3 regions of the Paenibacillus sp. FSL H7-0350 genome follow, and region 2 is predicted to be linked to each of the others. Evidence: predicted binding sites of a transcription regulator. Region 2 holds the regulator's gene; each other region holds the start of a gene.

Region 1 (5,429 bases), 1.2 Mb from region 2:
GGGAGATCATGTTCGAGCGGTATACCGTCTATCATCAGCTGCACAATCTGCTGTGGGTGTGGAGTCCGAATGCCAAGAACAAGAATAGTGAGGAGCCGGCCAAGTATTATCCGGGCAGCGGCAGAGTGGATGTGCTGGCGGCGGATATTTTCGAGGGTGATTACAAGGGGGAACATCATGATACGCTCTGGGACCTGGGACGCGGCAAGCTGATCGCCATCGGCGAGAACGGGGAGCTTCCTCCGCCAGCTGTGCTGGCAGGCCCGCAGAACAAATGGAGCTACCAGATGACCTGGGGCAAGATGCTGTACGAGCGCAATAAGGATGCAGTGATTCAGGCTTTTATGAGGAATAGTGCCATATTCTCCAGAGACGACTATTCGGCCAAAGCGGCGGCGTATGCTTCTTCAGGAGGGGTACTCCCCAAACCGGGCCTCTATGGGCAGTATTACAACAATATTACGCTTACCGGCACGCCTGCCCTCACCCGGACAGATGCCAATATTAACTTCGCCTGGAGGCAGGCGGCGCCTGATCCGGCTGTTCACGCAGATCTGTTCTCGGTACGCTGGAGCGGCCGAATAAGCGCTGCCTACAGTGAGACCTACACGATCTATTCGTATTCAGATGACGGAATCCGGATATGGATCGACGGGAAGCTGGTTATTGACAGCTGGATCAAGCAGAGCGGGCAGGAGCGGCAAGGCACAGTGAGTCTGATTGCGGGGAAGCTGCATGAGCTGAAGGTGGAGTACTATGAGAACCAGGGGGATGCGCGGGCGGTACTGATGTGGGAGAGCCCCAGCCAGGCCAAAGGCGTAATTCCGGCAGGAGCTCTCTATCTTCCCTGAATAAAGTGTAACGAAGCCTCAGATATGCTCGCGGTAGCTGATATTGTTGGCGATTTTCTCGTCACGCACGGCTTGGCGCAGGATATCCTTGACAGATTGAACCTTACGGATTCTATAGAAGGGGAGCTGTGGTGATGAAGCATCATCCGACAAAATGATCAGCGTCCCGATGCCCAGCATACGCTGCATAACCGACTGGGTGACGGAGAAATCATTGACCCGCAGCAGCTCGATTTCTTCGACATCCTTGCCGATCAGCCCGCTCTTCACCATAATCCGCTGGGACGTAATCGTATACTTGGTGGTATTCAGCCCGATCAGCCCCTTGAGACGGTCAGAGATGCCGGCAGGCTTGCCCTGCCATAATTCTTGTTCAGGACCGGAGCTGTGGCCAGCCGCCGGACGACGTGCTGCTGCCGGAGAACCGGCCTCATCTGTACCTGCCCCGCATTCCCCGCAGAATTTGGCGCCTTGCTTGTATTCCGCACCACATGCTGTGCAATAAGCCATGATAGATCTTCCTCTCCTTGAACGGATAAATTCATTATAGTATAACAGGAATTGCCAGTCATCAACTGGGTTATTGGCCACCTTTTCTCCCTATGAATACGCTTAACCGCTGACATATGTTTCATTACGCCGAATTTTACATTAATTTCATTTGCACTTAACAAAAATCGATATTATTCTGTTAAGTGGAGGGATATTAACTATGAGACAAGCTTTACTTGCAGGACTGCTAATGGCTGTCATGATCCTCAGTGCCTGCGGCAATAACAGTGCTGAACCGGCTTCCCCGGAAGTGGTGCAGGAGACAGTACAGAACTTTTATAATGAAATTTCGAAATTCGACGAAATGGGCAAATCCTCGCTAGCGAACTTCAACACCACGCTAACCTCTTATTCCACCGGACAAGCGACGGACAAAGAATTTCAGAAGGCTGTAGACAGCTTCCAGGATACCGCCTCCGAGCTTGCAGATCATGTGAACGATATCAAGATTGCGGGCGGCCTGCCGGATACGATCGAGAAGCTGCTCAGAGATTCGGTGATCGCTTTCCAGAGCGCCTATCAGATCAAGGAGAAGGCTTCCAAGAGCGCAGTATCGCCCGATGTGACCGCAGAGGAATTCGACGCGATGAATCAGCAGGCAGACGTAGCCATGCTCTACGGCATCTCCAAGCTGAATGAAGCCAGAGAAGCTGCAGGACTGATCGATCCGGAGCAATCCGTACCAGGAACCGTGTCAGATGCAGGCACAGATGCCAAGCAGGAACCAGGTACCGGAAGCGCAGGGACTTCGTCAGTGAAATAAGCAGAGACAAGACTTGTTATTGTAAAAGGGTTCAGAGGAAGACGCTGTACAGCATAACTGTGGGCGTCTTTTTGCTGTGCCTGCTTCCCTAAATTTCTGCTTGCCTAACCTGCTGAAGCACAGATATAATACAAACATATGTTCTGCATGAAGAATAGGAGGAACGGCGAATGGGCAAGAAGCTTGAAGGGAACCGTCAACGGGAGTACAGCGGGAGGGTGCTTCCGGAGCAGATCGGGCGAATAGGGAGAGACGAACGGGAGATCTGGCATAGCCTGAGGCCGGTGCTGGATGAGCAGAAGCTGGAGGAGATAGAGCATACGCTGGCCTTATCGCTACGGAGTCATGTACGGGTAACGCTGGTGCTGTATAGTCCTCTGGAACAGGTGAAGCTAAGCGGATTCGTGACCTCCATCCACACCCACTCGCGGGAATTCAAGCTGCAGTGGGCGGAGGAATGGAAGTGGCTGCTTGTAGATGACATTGTGGAGGCATATATTGTCTGACAGATTCTACTTACTGCGGTGTCCGTCCGTCTTCTCATAGGCAATTAGCGTGACTTCCGGGTTCCCGGTCATCCGGGCAATCTCCGATTCCGCCTGGCGGATCACCTCCACCACATCCTCCTGGCCGCTAAACGGGGCTATTCTGTAGCTGTCGCTGTGAATATCCATGTTCATCCCCCTTTCCGTTAGAATGACCTGACGACAGGTCTGCATTCTTATTCTGGCCTATAGGTGCACTGTTCATCCGGGGTGATCGGGCGATGCATAGCTTCTTTTTGCGAAAAAAACGGTCATTGGTGCAAGCAACCCGGTCAAAGCGGGCATTTACTATACCAGGGGGTGAGTAGATGCTTACTTTGGAGCAGGTCAAGCAGAAGTCGGCCGCAAGGCTGGCGAAGCTGCATCCGGCTGTACTGGCCGGGGCGAACGAGCTGATTAGACGCAGTTATAACCGGGGGGTGCCAATCCTCATTACGCAGGGCATGCGCACGATAGCGCAGCAGAATGAGCTATATGCTCAAGGGAGAACTAAGAAGGGCGACATTGTAACCAATGCCCGGGGAGGCGACAGCTACCATAATTACGGACTGGCAATAGACTTCGCGCTGCTGCTGCCGGATGGCAGGAATGTATCCTGGGATATGAACCGTGACGGGGATGGCGACAAGGTGGCAGACTGGCAAGAGGTGGCGCAGGAGGGGAAGCAGCTGGGGTTCGAATGGGGCGGGGACTGGACCTCCTTCAAGGATTATGCTCATCTGCAGATGAGCTTCGGCCTTAGCATTCAGGACCTGAAGGCAGGCAGACGGCCGACCGCCCAGCAGAGTGCAGCCGCACTAAGCTGCATAACCGGAGGTGAGCCAGAGGTGAACAAGGATATCCCGGTAAATATTACGCTCAATGGTAAGAAGCTGACGACCGGCGTCATGGACGATGCGGTAACCTATGCGCCTGTACGTGCGATTGCCGAAGCGCTTGGAGCCAAAGTCACGTATAATGCGTCCAGCAAGACCGTGAACATTGTGAAGGAATAACTTCTCTGCATAGATGCTGTGCCGGATGGGGAAATTATCAGCGATTAACCACATCCATGAAGGGGGCACAACATTTTGAACAAGCTGATCACAAGTCTTGCCTGCGGTACGGTCCTGTCCATGAGTCTGCTCGGAGCAGGTGACATCTCCGCAGCACCCGGCGGTATGATGACTACGACTCCGGGCGTTATGAGCACCAGCGCTCCGGGCATGAACAGCACGACCACTGACGGCCGGATGGGCAATATGAACATGCGCGATATGGACGACCGGACGATGGATAATCGGGGAAATACTCTGATGAACGAGACCAGAGATTCCATGCATAAGACCGAATCCATCATGAAGGACAAAATCCGTACCGGCGACAACAGCTCCGTCTCCCCGCTGTCCAACAATAATACAACGGGCCGCTACCGGGCACAGAGCACCACCACCACAGCCACCAACAACGGCAACCGCTCTAACTGGGGCTGGCTCGGACTTGTCGGCCTCCTCGGCCTCGCAGGCATGCGCAGCAGAACCGGCGAGCGCGACCGCCACTAGCCGGAGCAGGGCACCGCGGTTCTGCGAGTAAGGAACAGCAGCGCCAAGCAGTAAGCCCGTGTCAGTCTCGGCTGAGCGGGCTATTTGCTGCTTATGCAGAAGAAAATTTGGAAAAAGGAATTGCGTATCCCCCGGATACGTGATATTATATCTCTTGTCGCGTATAACGCGCACACAACATGCCGGGGTGGCGGAACAGGCAGACGCACAGGACTTAAAATCCTGCGGTACGTGAGTACCGTACGGGTTCGACCCCCGTCCTCGGCATATATAGTAGTAGACAAAGACGCATTCTGCTGAATGCGTCTTTTCTGTATATACAGGTTAAGGGTGCTCTTTTCAGCATGATATATTATTAATTAAACCACATGTATATAGATCATTCAGCTTTAACATAGAATCAGTGAAGAGACAATTAAATGACTATATTAATGCTTCTGATTCATTTTCAAGTCTTGTAACCAGCCGTAACTATGATCCGAATATGGTTTATGGAGTAGATGTATACGATTATCTAATAAAAAATATTGTCACGAATCAAATTGGCATAAGACCGTTGAATCTGATATATGAACATAAAAAGCTAATGCTAATGAGACTGAATTACATGCGAAAGAGTGGTCTAATCAGTGAAGATATATTTGAGTTGCTCTTTCAGCAATTCAAATCACTTATGGATCTTGCATATACTACAAGACAGCAATATTTAAAGCATATATTGGCGTACAACATAAAGCTAATAAAAATAATTATTTCTAATTTAGAATCAATGAAAGCTAACGAGTTAGAATTGATACCTAAATTAATTGATTGCTTAGCAAATGAGGCTCAAATAAGTAATTAGCGGTACTCCTGCCAATCTCATTTCTATGGTGCAAAAACACCTCCAAGATTTTCTCCCTATCTTACGATAAGGATCCATTCTCTTGGGGGTGTTTTGATTTGTCTCACGTTACTATCGGCTTAGCTCAGATTGCCGCTCCAGTGGTCGATAAATGAATCACCTGGTCAGCCAGCGTAATAAACTCCGGATCGTGCGAGACATATACAATCGTACAATCGGAAGCAGAAAGGATGTCTTTAAGCCACTCTTTACCCTGGGCATCCAAATGATTAGACGGCTCATCCATGAAGATCAGCTGAGCCTTTTTCAGTAGTGCTCGGGCTATAGCAATTC
Region 2 (5,429 bases):
AATATCTGTCGTAAGCTTATCACCCACCATTATACCTTGCTCTGGAGCAATATCCAGCAGTCCGAGCGCATGCTCGAAGATTCCCTTGTCCGGCTTGCCTTTGCCGAAGCTTCCCGAAATCACAATATGGTCAAAATACGGGGTAAGCTCCGGTACACCATCCAGCTTCTCCTGCTGAAGTGCCGGGCAGCCGTTCGTCAGCAGCAGCAGCTTCACCTTGCCGTGCAGCTCGTCCAGCACCTGAAGCGTCTCTTCATAGATATAGGGACGGCTGCGGCGCTCAGCGGCGAACTTATCGGCCAGTTGTGCAGCCAGCGCTTCATCCTCTACTCCGAGTGAGGCGAGGCCGCGGCGCCAGGATTCCTTACGGTAGACGGGGGCAAGCTGCTCCAGTTGACGGAACTCCGGCTGTTCACCGGCAGTGAAGTTCGCCCATAGCGCTTCAAACGGGTTAATACCGATCAGCTTGGTGAACGGATATGTCTCATAGGATTCATAGAGGGCACGGGCTTCTCTGCGTACAGCAGCTTCCAGCTCCTGTGGATCAACGGAATCTCCAGCAGCCTCACAAGCATAGCGGAAGGCTTCTTCCACGCTGCGGTCATCCCACAGCAGGGTATCGTCAAGGTCAAATAGTACGGCGGTAATCGGCATTTCTTCTCCCACTCCCTATATGCTGGTCTGTCTTCCTATTCGTGCACTAGTTCAATATTGTTGTTCTTCGCGAACTGTTCCAGACGTTCCCCCATCGCAGCGGTGTCATAACGGTTAATCAGCTTGGAGAAAATCCACTGCTTGCGCTTACCCTTATACTTAATGGTTACTACACTGCGTGATAAAGTGATCTTCTCAATATCCGCCGCAGCGAGGAAGCGTTCGCGGTTGTATTTAATAGTAGAGATACGCGCACGCTCAACCTTAAGGAACGGACGGCGGAAGAACAGCAGCGCAGCAAGCAGGAAGTACAGCACCACACCCAGCCAGTTGGCCAGAATCCCGCTTCCTTTGGCCTCGTCAATTGAGCCTACCACCCAGAACATGATGCCAAGCAGCATCAGTACAACGGGGAATACAATATTCCGGCCTTTGAAAATATCAATGCTTTTCGCGGCAGTCTTAGTGCTGGAAGTGTAAATGGAATCCTTCCCCTGCTTCTTTCTTTGCTGGTTAATTTGCTTGGTATTGCGTTGAACCATTCTTTCCCAAGAACGGGCCATGTAAGTTCCCCCTAGTCATCCTGTATTATCTATGAAAAGGCAACAGGCTAATGCTTAAGTCCGTTATTGCCCTCTTCATGCTCCGGATTGTCCACAATTTCGATAGTATCAAGCTGGGCCCGAAAGTTAGTGCGGATATTCCCCAGGTAAATCTCGCGGAGCTTGGCACGTTCAGCCAGTTCCTCTTCATTCAGGCCGCCGTTCTTAGCTTTGCGTGCCAATTCATTGATGCGTGCGACCAATTCGTCAATATTCAATACGTTTCCCTCCCTCTAAATTCATTTTAACTTTGCCATGAGAAAAAGAGCTTGTCAAGGTCTACCCCCTGAAAGCTCTCCGAGTCGATCATTAGTCTGACACAATCCTTCAGTATAAAGGTAAAGTCAGAATATCTCCGGCCTTAATGACACTGTTCTCCAAATGATTCGTCTTCATTATTCCTTCTATATATACGGCTGTCCTCATGTCCTCAGGCTTGTTACTTAACGCAATGCTCCATAAGGTATCACCGCGTTCGACTACGATCCGCTTATCCGGCTTCAGTGAAGAGACCGAACCGGCAAAAACATTCCCCACCACAGTGAATCCCGAAATAACAAGCATCAGCACCAAAACCATCTTCATCAGGCTGACCTGACGGAATAGTGATGATAGCGCAGTGAGACTATGAAGAATCGCATCCTTGACCTTGGTTACATTACTATGAGCAGTTGGATTACCGGGAGCGGACACCTTGATATCCTCATTATTGTAGATGCTGTTGTATGTACTATACTTTAACATGATCATCATCCTCCAAACACATGTTCTTGCTTTCGAAAATAATATAACACGAACATGTGTTTCGATCAATAGTTTTTTCGGAACGTCTGTTCTCTTTATTTGCGTTCTCTTTTTTTCCTCATTTTAGAACTTATGTTTGTACGAACGGAAGTTCTATGTTATAATTTTCCCAAACATAGTATATGGGGTTGATACCGATGTCAAAGATTTCTAGTCGTCAGCTGGCGATCCTGGAATTTATACGTAATGAAGTCCGCAGCAAGGGTTATCCTCCGTCCGTCCGCGAGATTGGCGAGGCTGTCGGCCTGGCCTCCAGCTCTACCGTGCATGGTCACTTGGACCGGCTTGAGAAGAAGGGCCTGATCCGCCGTGACCCTACGAAGCCGCGTGCGATTGAATTGCTCGGCCAGGAAGATTCAGAGAATGTGCATCAATTCGTCCAGACCGTTACCCGCATCCCGGTAGTGGGTAAGGTTACAGCTGGTGTTCCTATTACAGCTACAGAGAATATTGAGGATTACTTCCCGTTACCTGCTCATTATGTAGGCGATAACAAGGTATTTATGCTATCTGTCCTTGGTGACAGTATGGTGGATGCCGGAATTATGAACGGGGATTATGTCATCGTACGCCAGCAGCAGACTGCCGACAATGGCGATATTGTTGTAGCGATGACCGAAGAAGATGAAGCAACTGTCAAGACCTTCTACAAGGAACGGGATCATATCAGGCTGCAGCCGGAGAATCCGGCATACGAGCCTCTCCGCCTTAACCGGGTTACGATTTTGGGACGGGTCATCGGATTATTCCGCGATATCCACTAATCTACTCCCCGCTTAAGAACAGGCTGCTCCGCACCATGCGAAGCAGCCTGTTTTCTGTTCATTTCACTTATTAAAGTGGCCAAAAAGCCGAATGCAAACATTTGTTCGCACTAAGCTTTTTGGCCACTTTTTCTGAGAACCGCTGCATAGCTCCGCACATATCCTGTTACAAAGGAGTGCTGATCTGTATGCCCAATTACCGAATTATCGTCGATCTGTCACAGCGCATGCTGTACCTGCTGGATAATGACGTCGTCACCAGAGGCTTCCCTGTCGGCATCGGCAAAATGTTAACCGTCTCGCCTGTAGGCGAATACACCATCATTAACAAGCAGCCCAATCCGGGTGGCCCGTTCGGAGCCTTCTGGATGGGTCTATCCAAGCCGCATTATGGCATCCATGGAACCAATAACCCTGCTTCCATCGGCCACATGGTCTCCCATGGCTGTATCCGCATGTATAACGCAGATGTTCTCACCCTGGCTGCCCTCGTTCCCATAGGTACCCGTGTCACCATCAGGGAATAGGAACTCACAAAAACCCTTGAGACGCCAGATTGCGCCCCAAGGGTTCCAGTGATTCAAATGAATTAGAGCGGATACAGACTACAGCACACTTCTCAACAGACGGATAGCCACCGTATTCAAACGGATAGCCTCGCGGATCGATTCTCTGGCTGCCAGCAGCTCTCTTCTGGCCCGCGAACCTCTAGGCACTCTGCGCAGATTCTCATTGATTTCTTCCAGTCTCTCCAGCAGGACAGCCCGCTGTGTCAGCAGGACATTAATGGCTCTGCGAATCCGGTTACGTTCTCTTTGGCTCATCTTTACACCTCTTTTACACTTGGATAGTATAAGAGATGCCAAGAATGACTCCAAAGCTTGTGTGATTCGGCAGTAATGTAAGAGCAGCAAGCAGCGGACAGGTAATCTGCTTACTTTTTGTTCAACCGTACCCGGAATTCAAATTCATCGCGTCTATAAGTCATTCCGGCCAGCACTATGTACTCCGGTGTCCATTTCTGTACAGGTCCGGCATAATCAGCAATCACATGCGGTTTGCCATCAACCAGCTGAACGACGTAGACCTGTACCTGTGCCAGTGCGGCAGCGAATAGATCAGCATCACTGGACAGTACTTTATAAGCCGTATTCAACTTCGTTCCTCCTTGTTCCACAACCATGATAAAAGATTCCGACAACCATCTATTTAATTATACCGGGTCATGGAACAATATGTAAACCATATTTACAGCTTGATAAAAAGGATTTTAAACAATCCAATATACTTCTTAGTAGCCCCGCCATCCCTGGTAAAAAAATTGGTATTTTTAAGGTCTGGTACGCTAAATACTGAGAACAAAATGTAGTTATCCCGCTCGGTCAAAGACTCAATTACAGGCTGAGCCACCAGCTTGCTAATTCCGTCGCCTATTACCTGATCTAGCGTATTCTCAAGATTCTTCACAGAATATTCACTGAAGGCTTCCTTCCCCGGATTCGTAACAGCCATCACAATCAGAACAAGAATAAGGACCAGTAATGATTTACCGCCCGATCTCCTACGGACTCTGCGTGCAGGACTTGGGATATCATAACGCGAATTCATTCTTTTCCCCCTCAACTACAGAATATACAGTATCTCTTGCAACAAGAACCCCAGCGGATTCACAAACATCCGGTACACGAACAGCATCCCGCCTGCAATCCCACTGCCCCCGACATCAACGCTACTCCAATCCCATACCGGCAGAGGCGGCGCATCCAGCCCATATTGCTCCATAAGCCTCTCTTGGGTCTCCGCTGGCACAGCCGCTCCTTCCGCTCCAGCCACCACCGGACCTATCAACGCCAGGACAAGCAATAGCGAAAGCATAATCTTATATGTATTCTTCATCATCCACTCCCATGTCTGCCACTAGAATTCTCTTCTGGTTAAGTATATAGGAGATGGAATAGTATGTAAAATGAATTGGATTGATCTGGAATTGTAATTCCTTTATATTATGATGTAAAGGCTTTGTTTAGTCTTCATTTTCAGTCTCTCCCCCACACTTTAATATTGGGAGAGTTTTTTATTTAGGAGGTAAATGTATGAATGGAAATAAAGTTATCATCATTCTTCTGTCCATATCCATCCTCGGTATACTCCTTTACTTCGGATTAGCTTATGGATTGCTATGGTATGCCTTCCGGTCCTCGGTTTCCATTGAAGAATAATCTAAGAACTACACCATCTAACCAATATTATCATGTTAAGATTACTTATAATCAAAAAGCACCTCCAAAATATATATTTCATGAGATAAACTTATAGAATCGTGATATTATTTGGAGGTGTACTAATGCTAAATGTAGATTATACAAACTATTATTGGCAAGATGATGAAATTAGATTGCGTTCAATAGAGGCTGAGGATTGGGAAAATATATATTTATCTGCATTCGATACCCCTGCCCGTCGTTTTCTGGAATGTACTATTGAATTGCCGCCCACAAGCTCGGTTGCGAAGAAATTCGTTGAAGAGAATGTTGAATTTACATCCACTAATGGCCGAATCATGTTTACTATTGAAAATATGAACAGTGACACGGTAGGTGGTATT
Region 3 (5,429 bases), 1.4 Mb from region 2:
AATGCTTCCGTCCAGCGGCAGCAGCAGCTCTGTCTTCACGCAGCGGAACACATCTTCATAACGCCAGCGGCGGCGGACGACATCCAGGGCGGAGCGGATGAATTCCACCAGCGGATGATGCAGCTCACTGAGCTTCTGGTCCAGGAAGAACGGAACGCCGAAGTCCTGAAATAACGGAGCAATCAGCGGCTCATAATCGGCCATATTGCGCATGAATACTGCCATTTCCCCGTATTTGGCTCCCGATTCTCTGGCCAGGGCCTGCATCTCCCGCAGCACGCCCTCCACCTCGGTGCGGCGTGAAGCCGCAGCCCGGATGCTGATGGCTTCCTTCACCTGTTCAGCCGGTCCTGCCCAGGGATGCCGGCGCTGTAATCCGCGCTCCAGATGGGCGAGTACGGGAGCGTCCTTGAACCTTGGGAGGACGGGCGGAGCCAGCAGCTCATCCCATACGGTAAGTCCCATCTCCTCCGCTATTCCCCGCAGCTTAATATAAGTAACCACCGCCGGATGGAACAGATCCAGCTCATGCGGGGCAACGCCCGCCGGATAGATCCGGTCCACTGTGAGCGCAATAGTCATTGTGTCCGCGTACTGCATCAGCTCACGTAAGACGACAAATTCCTGGTTGCTGAAGCCGTGGAAGCCGTCCACCCAGATCTCGGCGCCGCGGATATAGGCAGAGTCCGCAATATGCTCAGCCAGTTCGGCCAGTCTATCCTCTTCATCTATATAGAGCTGTGACATCTCCTGGTCCAGCTCGCTGAAGACGAGATGCAGATCATCCAGCTTCCCGGCCAGAATAGGGCTGCCCAGCGTGGCATCCCGCATTCTGCCGATCTGCTCCTCCAGGTCTCCGGCTCCAAGACAGCAGCGCTTAAGCTCCGTGTGCAGACTGCTTAGCCGCTCTACAAATCCCGGCCGGTCCGAGGAAGCGCCGAACAGCTTCAGCTCCTCCTTGCGTTTGCTGATAATCTTGTAGATCAGCATCTTCTTGCCTTCTTCACTGATGGGCAGACTCGCGCTGCCGCCGGTCTCCTGCTTCACCCGGTAGGCAAGCCGCGAGAAGCTGAGCGTCTGGGCGCGCAGACTTCCCTTCACGCCGCCCGCCGCCAGCAGTCCCCGTTCCGCTCCGAACGATCCCTGTTCGGGAACAAGTATAATGATCGGGGCTCCCAGCGGCTCTGCCTTCAGCCTGGAGGATACCCGCTCCCATATTGTAGTCGTCTTGCCGCTGCCCGAGCGGCCGATGATGAAGTTAACCGTCATTTCAGCAGACTCCTTCCGTTGAACCCTGGCACTCTATGACACCAGAATCTATGAAACTTCTCGTCTCAATAGTATAGCATACCTCCACCACACGCTCCAGAACGTACGTTTGCCATTGTTTGCAAAATAAAAGACTCTCCCGGAGCCGCGCAAACGGCGGACGGAAAAGTCTGCATAAACTCATGTAAATTAGTTTCAAGGCTAACAACTAGACCCTTATTCCTTCCGCTCCGTCCAGCCCAGGGTGTCCGTACCGATTACGATCGTGCCGATCGCATCACCGTATACATAGGACAGCTCGACCCGCCGCCGCTCCGCATCCACCACGCAGGTGCTCACGTGCAGCGGACCGCTGCCGTCCGCCGCATCTTCGGGCAGACACAGCGTCAGAATTCCAGCCTTGCCGGCCCAGGCCGCCCGGCCCTCTACTACCGGAATCTCCGATTTGGAGCCGTAGACCTCCGATACCCAGCCCTGCTCCTTACTAACCGTGAACTGTTCATCCATCAGGCCGCTGGTCATCCAGCTCATATTCAGCTTCACTGTAGAGCCGGGATAGACCACGGTTACTGTAGGCTGTGCGGCTGCGACTTCGGGTTCTCTGGCTCCGGTCATTGCTTCTCCAGCCGCTCCGGCTTCGGAAGACAGCTCCAGCACCGCCTCCGGGTGCAGATGGAACCGCTGCTCCAGCTCATGTTCGCCATCCGCCTCCAGCCAGTCGGCAATCAGCAGCAGCGGCACCTCCACGCCCAGCAGCACCCAGCGCCGGTGCATGACCGGACCGGGAAGACGGATGTATCCGTCATGCGCGGCATCAATGAAATGGTAACGGCTGTTGCTCTCCCAGCGGAAGGTGCTGGCCTTAGCAACAGGCTCGCCCCATTGCTGGGTGGAGATATACGGCGTCTGATCCAACCCGCCTACGGTGATGGTGTTGTGCGCGCGGGTACTTTTGAAATAACGGCGCCACTCCCCTTCCTCGTAGGTGTACCGGCCGGTATCCGTGAAGAGCAATTGCCCTTTCCACATCCACTCCAGATTCAGCGCATCCGCATGACCGTGCGCTCCGCCCATCTCTGCGGCATCGAAGAACAGATACTGCTGCGGGTCCCGCATCACATAATATCCGGTCTGCACAAAAGCCACGCTGTTCACCGAAGGCGCAGACTCCGCCTGAAGCTGCACACACCGCTCATATGCCTCGGCTCCCAGCAGCCAGAGGCATTCTGCATTACCTGTGCCGCGTCCAATCAGCGCATCATCCTTCAGAATGGCACCCAGCAGTGTCAGCCGCTGCCGGCCGCTGCTGATCCAGTCGGAATCGCCGATCCCGGTGGACTGGTCATCCGGGCGGACCAGCGCTTCGGTGAACGCGGCCATCTTGCGGAGCTGTCCGCCGTACCAGGCAGAGAACGGGTGGCCGGACAAAGCGCCCAGCAGATAAGGCGTCCCGAACATCTCGATGGCCGCATCATGATAATGGGTGGTCAGCTCAATCTGAATCCCTTCCGGTCCGACCTGATGCAAAAGGCACAGCTCCAGGCGCTCCCCGGCCAGCTGCCGCCAATACGGTGCGCACGGATGCCCGTGATGGAAGACAGCAATCATGTATAGGCCCTGCATATGCATAATCGCATGATTGATCTCCGTGCTGCCGAGGTAACGGGTCAGGAATTCAGCATGTTCCGCAAGCCCCTCCAGCAGTTCGCTGCGGAAACATCCGTCCAGCAGCGGGCTGTCCTCCATATATTTATACGCAGAGATCCAGGACTGCACGCGCAGGCCGGTCTCCAGCAGACGCCATGGACCCGGCTTCTGGAAGAATACCGCCTCCTCATATGACGGGATCACAGGAACCGGGTTCTGCCCGCGCCAGCTGCGGAAATGCTGCATAAAGGCCGTAACGTATTCCGGCTTGCCATTCATCAGATAGGCCTTGCCCAGATCCAGCATATGCCAGTGGCGGTTGATGCCCCAGGTGAATTCGGGGTCGTTCGTAGGATTATGCAGCCAGTCCGCCACCGGCTTGCCCAGCGGAATCCAGCGGCTCAGATCGCCGGTATAAGGAATAATGAATTCATTGTCCACAGCATGTTCGGCAATCTGGACCGAGTTCTGCGCCTCGATGGGGAAATGGCGGGCATAATAAGCGGCAGCACTGCGCAGCTCAGGTGTACTCAGATAATAATCCTTCATTCCTGCTTCTCCAAGAAATCCTCACGGAACGGATTGAACACATCCAGAATCACGGAATCCTCCAGCGCCTTCACACCATGCGGAACATTATAGCCGGCATAGAAGCTGTCGCCCGCCTTCAGAATACGCTTCTCCTCCCCGACCTTGACCTCAAAGCTGCCCTTCACAATATAGCTGATCTGCTCATGCGCATCATGGGAATGAACCTCCCCGATGCCGCCTGCAGCGAAGGTAACCTCCACCATCATCATCGAGCCTCCCTTTGCAAGCAGGGTGCGGGACGAACTCTCATTCAGAACCGTCTTTGCGGCTTCGCTATTCTCTATAATCATTTCGGATCTGCCCCTCTCTATTGATAAAAAAAGCGGCCGAACCATCATGTATCGGCCGCCACCTGTAAGCTCTTATTCTTCGGTGGATAATTTCCCCTGCAGCTTCGATGCGTCAAAGCTTGGATCGGCTACAATATCCGTTGCGCCGGAGGCTCTTGCTTTCTCTAATGAAGCATTATACCGGGTATCCAGGTCTTTGATAATACTGTCCACATCGCCGCCGGTGAAGACGAATGCCGAGAACGCATCGCTCCATTTGCTGCCTTCCAGTGAACCTTCTGTAATGGTAAGCGGGTTCGCCGGGTAAATCGCGTCATAGCGCTTCGGCAGGAAGCCTTCAATGCCGGGAATGCTTGGTTTTTTGCCAGAGCTGATAACCGTAGGGATCAGCGAGATGCCGTAGCCTTTTTCATAATATTCGCTCTGCAGGCTGTCGCTGTACACATACTCCATGAACTTCCACGCTGCTTCCTTGTGCGTGCTGTCCGCACTGATGCCGATGTAGGAGCCGCCGATGATCTGCGATGCGCCCTTTATCGTTCCGTCCGTAGTCGGTACAGCAACGGCAGCCCAATTAGCGGTGGTCGGGAACTGGTCTTTGTAGACGCCGGGCTCTGCGGAGTGGTTAATGTACATGCCTATTTTGCCTTGGGCGAACTGCGCACGCAGCGGATCGATATCCAGGCTCTCTACGCCCGGCAGCATACTGCCGTCTTCGTTCATCTGACGCAGGGCCAGCGCAATATCCTTGTACATGCTGAAGTCGAATTGGCCGGTCTTGTAATTGTAGCCGTCAATACCGGTATTGTTGCTCGCGCCTGCTACAGTATTGGATGCACGCCAGAAGCCGCTTGAGCTCTTGAACGGGCTGGCGAAGCCGTATACGCCGTCCTTTTTGCCGGTTTCGGTAATCTTTTTGGCGGCAGCAAACATCTCGTCCAGTGTTTTCGGCGGATTCTCAATGCCGGCTTGCTTGAAGATATCTTTATTATAGATCAGTCTCCAGATCTGTCCGGTATTGGGCAGGGTATAGGTCTTGCCGTCAACGGTGTTCTTGTTCTCCAGCAGGCTGTCCTTGAAGGTCTCCTTCATCTCGCTGCTCATATAGTCATTGATCGGGGCCATGTAGCCTTTTTTGTAATAGGTCTGGAAGTCGTTGATCTGAAGCACATCAGGAGCCTGCTTACTGGCAAAAGCGATATCTACCGCCTGCGGATAGTTATCCCCCATCACAGTCATTTCCACTTCGATGTTATCCTTGTTCGTCTTGTTGAACTCATCAACCTTTGATTTCATGAAGTCGGCGTCGTGACGGTCGGGTGTCCAGTAGATAATTTTGGTTTTGCCGCCGCTTGCTGCTCCGTTGTCTCCCTTGGTGTCCGCCGGTTTGCTGTTACTTGCCGCGGGCTCCTTATTGCTGTCGGCAGCGCAGCCGGCCAGACTCAGTGCCAGCACTGTACTCATTGTTGCAACAACCCATTTTTTATCCATCGTTATGCCCCCTTGTGCTTGTCCTGACAGCCTGTAATCGGCTATCTGTTAACGTAATCATAATGGTTCCGCTTTCAGTGGGGTGAGGGACATTCTAACTTTGTAAGGGGGGAAAAATGCTTGTCCCTGTTCCTTCAGCTC

What was found. Region 2 encodes LexA, which represses DNA repair genes until DNA is damaged. Its sites were predicted from a motif close to CGAACATATGTTCG; they were not measured.
Region 1: NYE24_RS11015 (YolD-like family protein) is a predicted target of LexA. The motif match lies at 2,298-2,311, and genes of this name have one in related genera.
Region 3: addB (helicase-exonuclease AddAB subunit AddB) is a predicted target of LexA. The motif match lies at 1,368-1,381, and genes of this name have one in related genera.

The regions. Positions count from the first base shown of each region.
Region 1 is NZ_CP151972.1:2,394,854-2,400,282, reverse strand. Features, by position in the region: gene NYE24_RS11030 (glycosyl hydrolase) at 1-851, shown strand, start outside; gene NYE24_RS11025 (PH domain-containing protein) at 870-1,361, opposite strand; gene NYE24_RS11020 (hypothetical protein) at 1,564-2,166, shown strand; gene NYE24_RS11015 (YolD-like family protein) at 2,337-2,672, shown strand; gene NYE24_RS11010 (hypothetical protein) at 2,679-2,840, opposite strand; gene NYE24_RS11005 (M15 family metallopeptidase) at 3,020-3,706, shown strand; gene NYE24_RS11000 (WGxxGxxG family protein) at 3,782-4,252, shown strand; tRNA gene NYE24_RS10995 (tRNA-Leu) at 4,434-4,519, shown strand; gene NYE24_RS10990 (hypothetical protein) at 4,656-5,096, shown strand; gene NYE24_RS10985 (ABC transporter ATP-binding protein) at 5,221-5,429, opposite strand, start outside.
Region 2 is NZ_CP151972.1:1,194,433-1,199,861, forward strand. Features, by position in the region: gene NYE24_RS05525 (HAD-IA family hydrolase) at 1-654, opposite strand, end outside; gene NYE24_RS05530 (hypothetical protein) at 690-1,217, opposite strand; gene NYE24_RS05535 (DUF896 domain-containing protein) at 1,265-1,474, opposite strand; gene NYE24_RS05540 (LysM peptidoglycan-binding domain-containing protein) at 1,584-2,000, opposite strand; gene lexA (transcriptional repressor LexA) at 2,198-2,824, shown strand; gene NYE24_RS05550 (L,D-transpeptidase) at 3,013-3,351, shown strand; gene NYE24_RS05555 (hypothetical protein) at 3,430-3,648, opposite strand; gene NYE24_RS05560 (hypothetical protein) at 3,759-3,980, opposite strand; gene NYE24_RS05565 (hypothetical protein) at 4,073-4,432, opposite strand; gene NYE24_RS05570 (hypothetical protein) at 4,448-4,723, opposite strand; gene NYE24_RS05575 (hypothetical protein) at 4,918-5,043, shown strand; gene NYE24_RS05580 (GNAT family protein) at 5,169-5,429, shown strand, end outside.
Region 3 is NZ_CP151972.1:2,550,399-2,555,827, forward strand. Features, by position in the region: gene addB (helicase-exonuclease AddAB subunit AddB) at 1-1,269, opposite strand, end outside; gene NYE24_RS11750 (alginate lyase family protein) at 1,486-3,465, opposite strand; gene NYE24_RS11755 (cupin domain-containing protein) at 3,462-3,797, opposite strand; gene NYE24_RS11760 (sugar ABC transporter substrate-binding protein) at 3,870-5,288, opposite strand.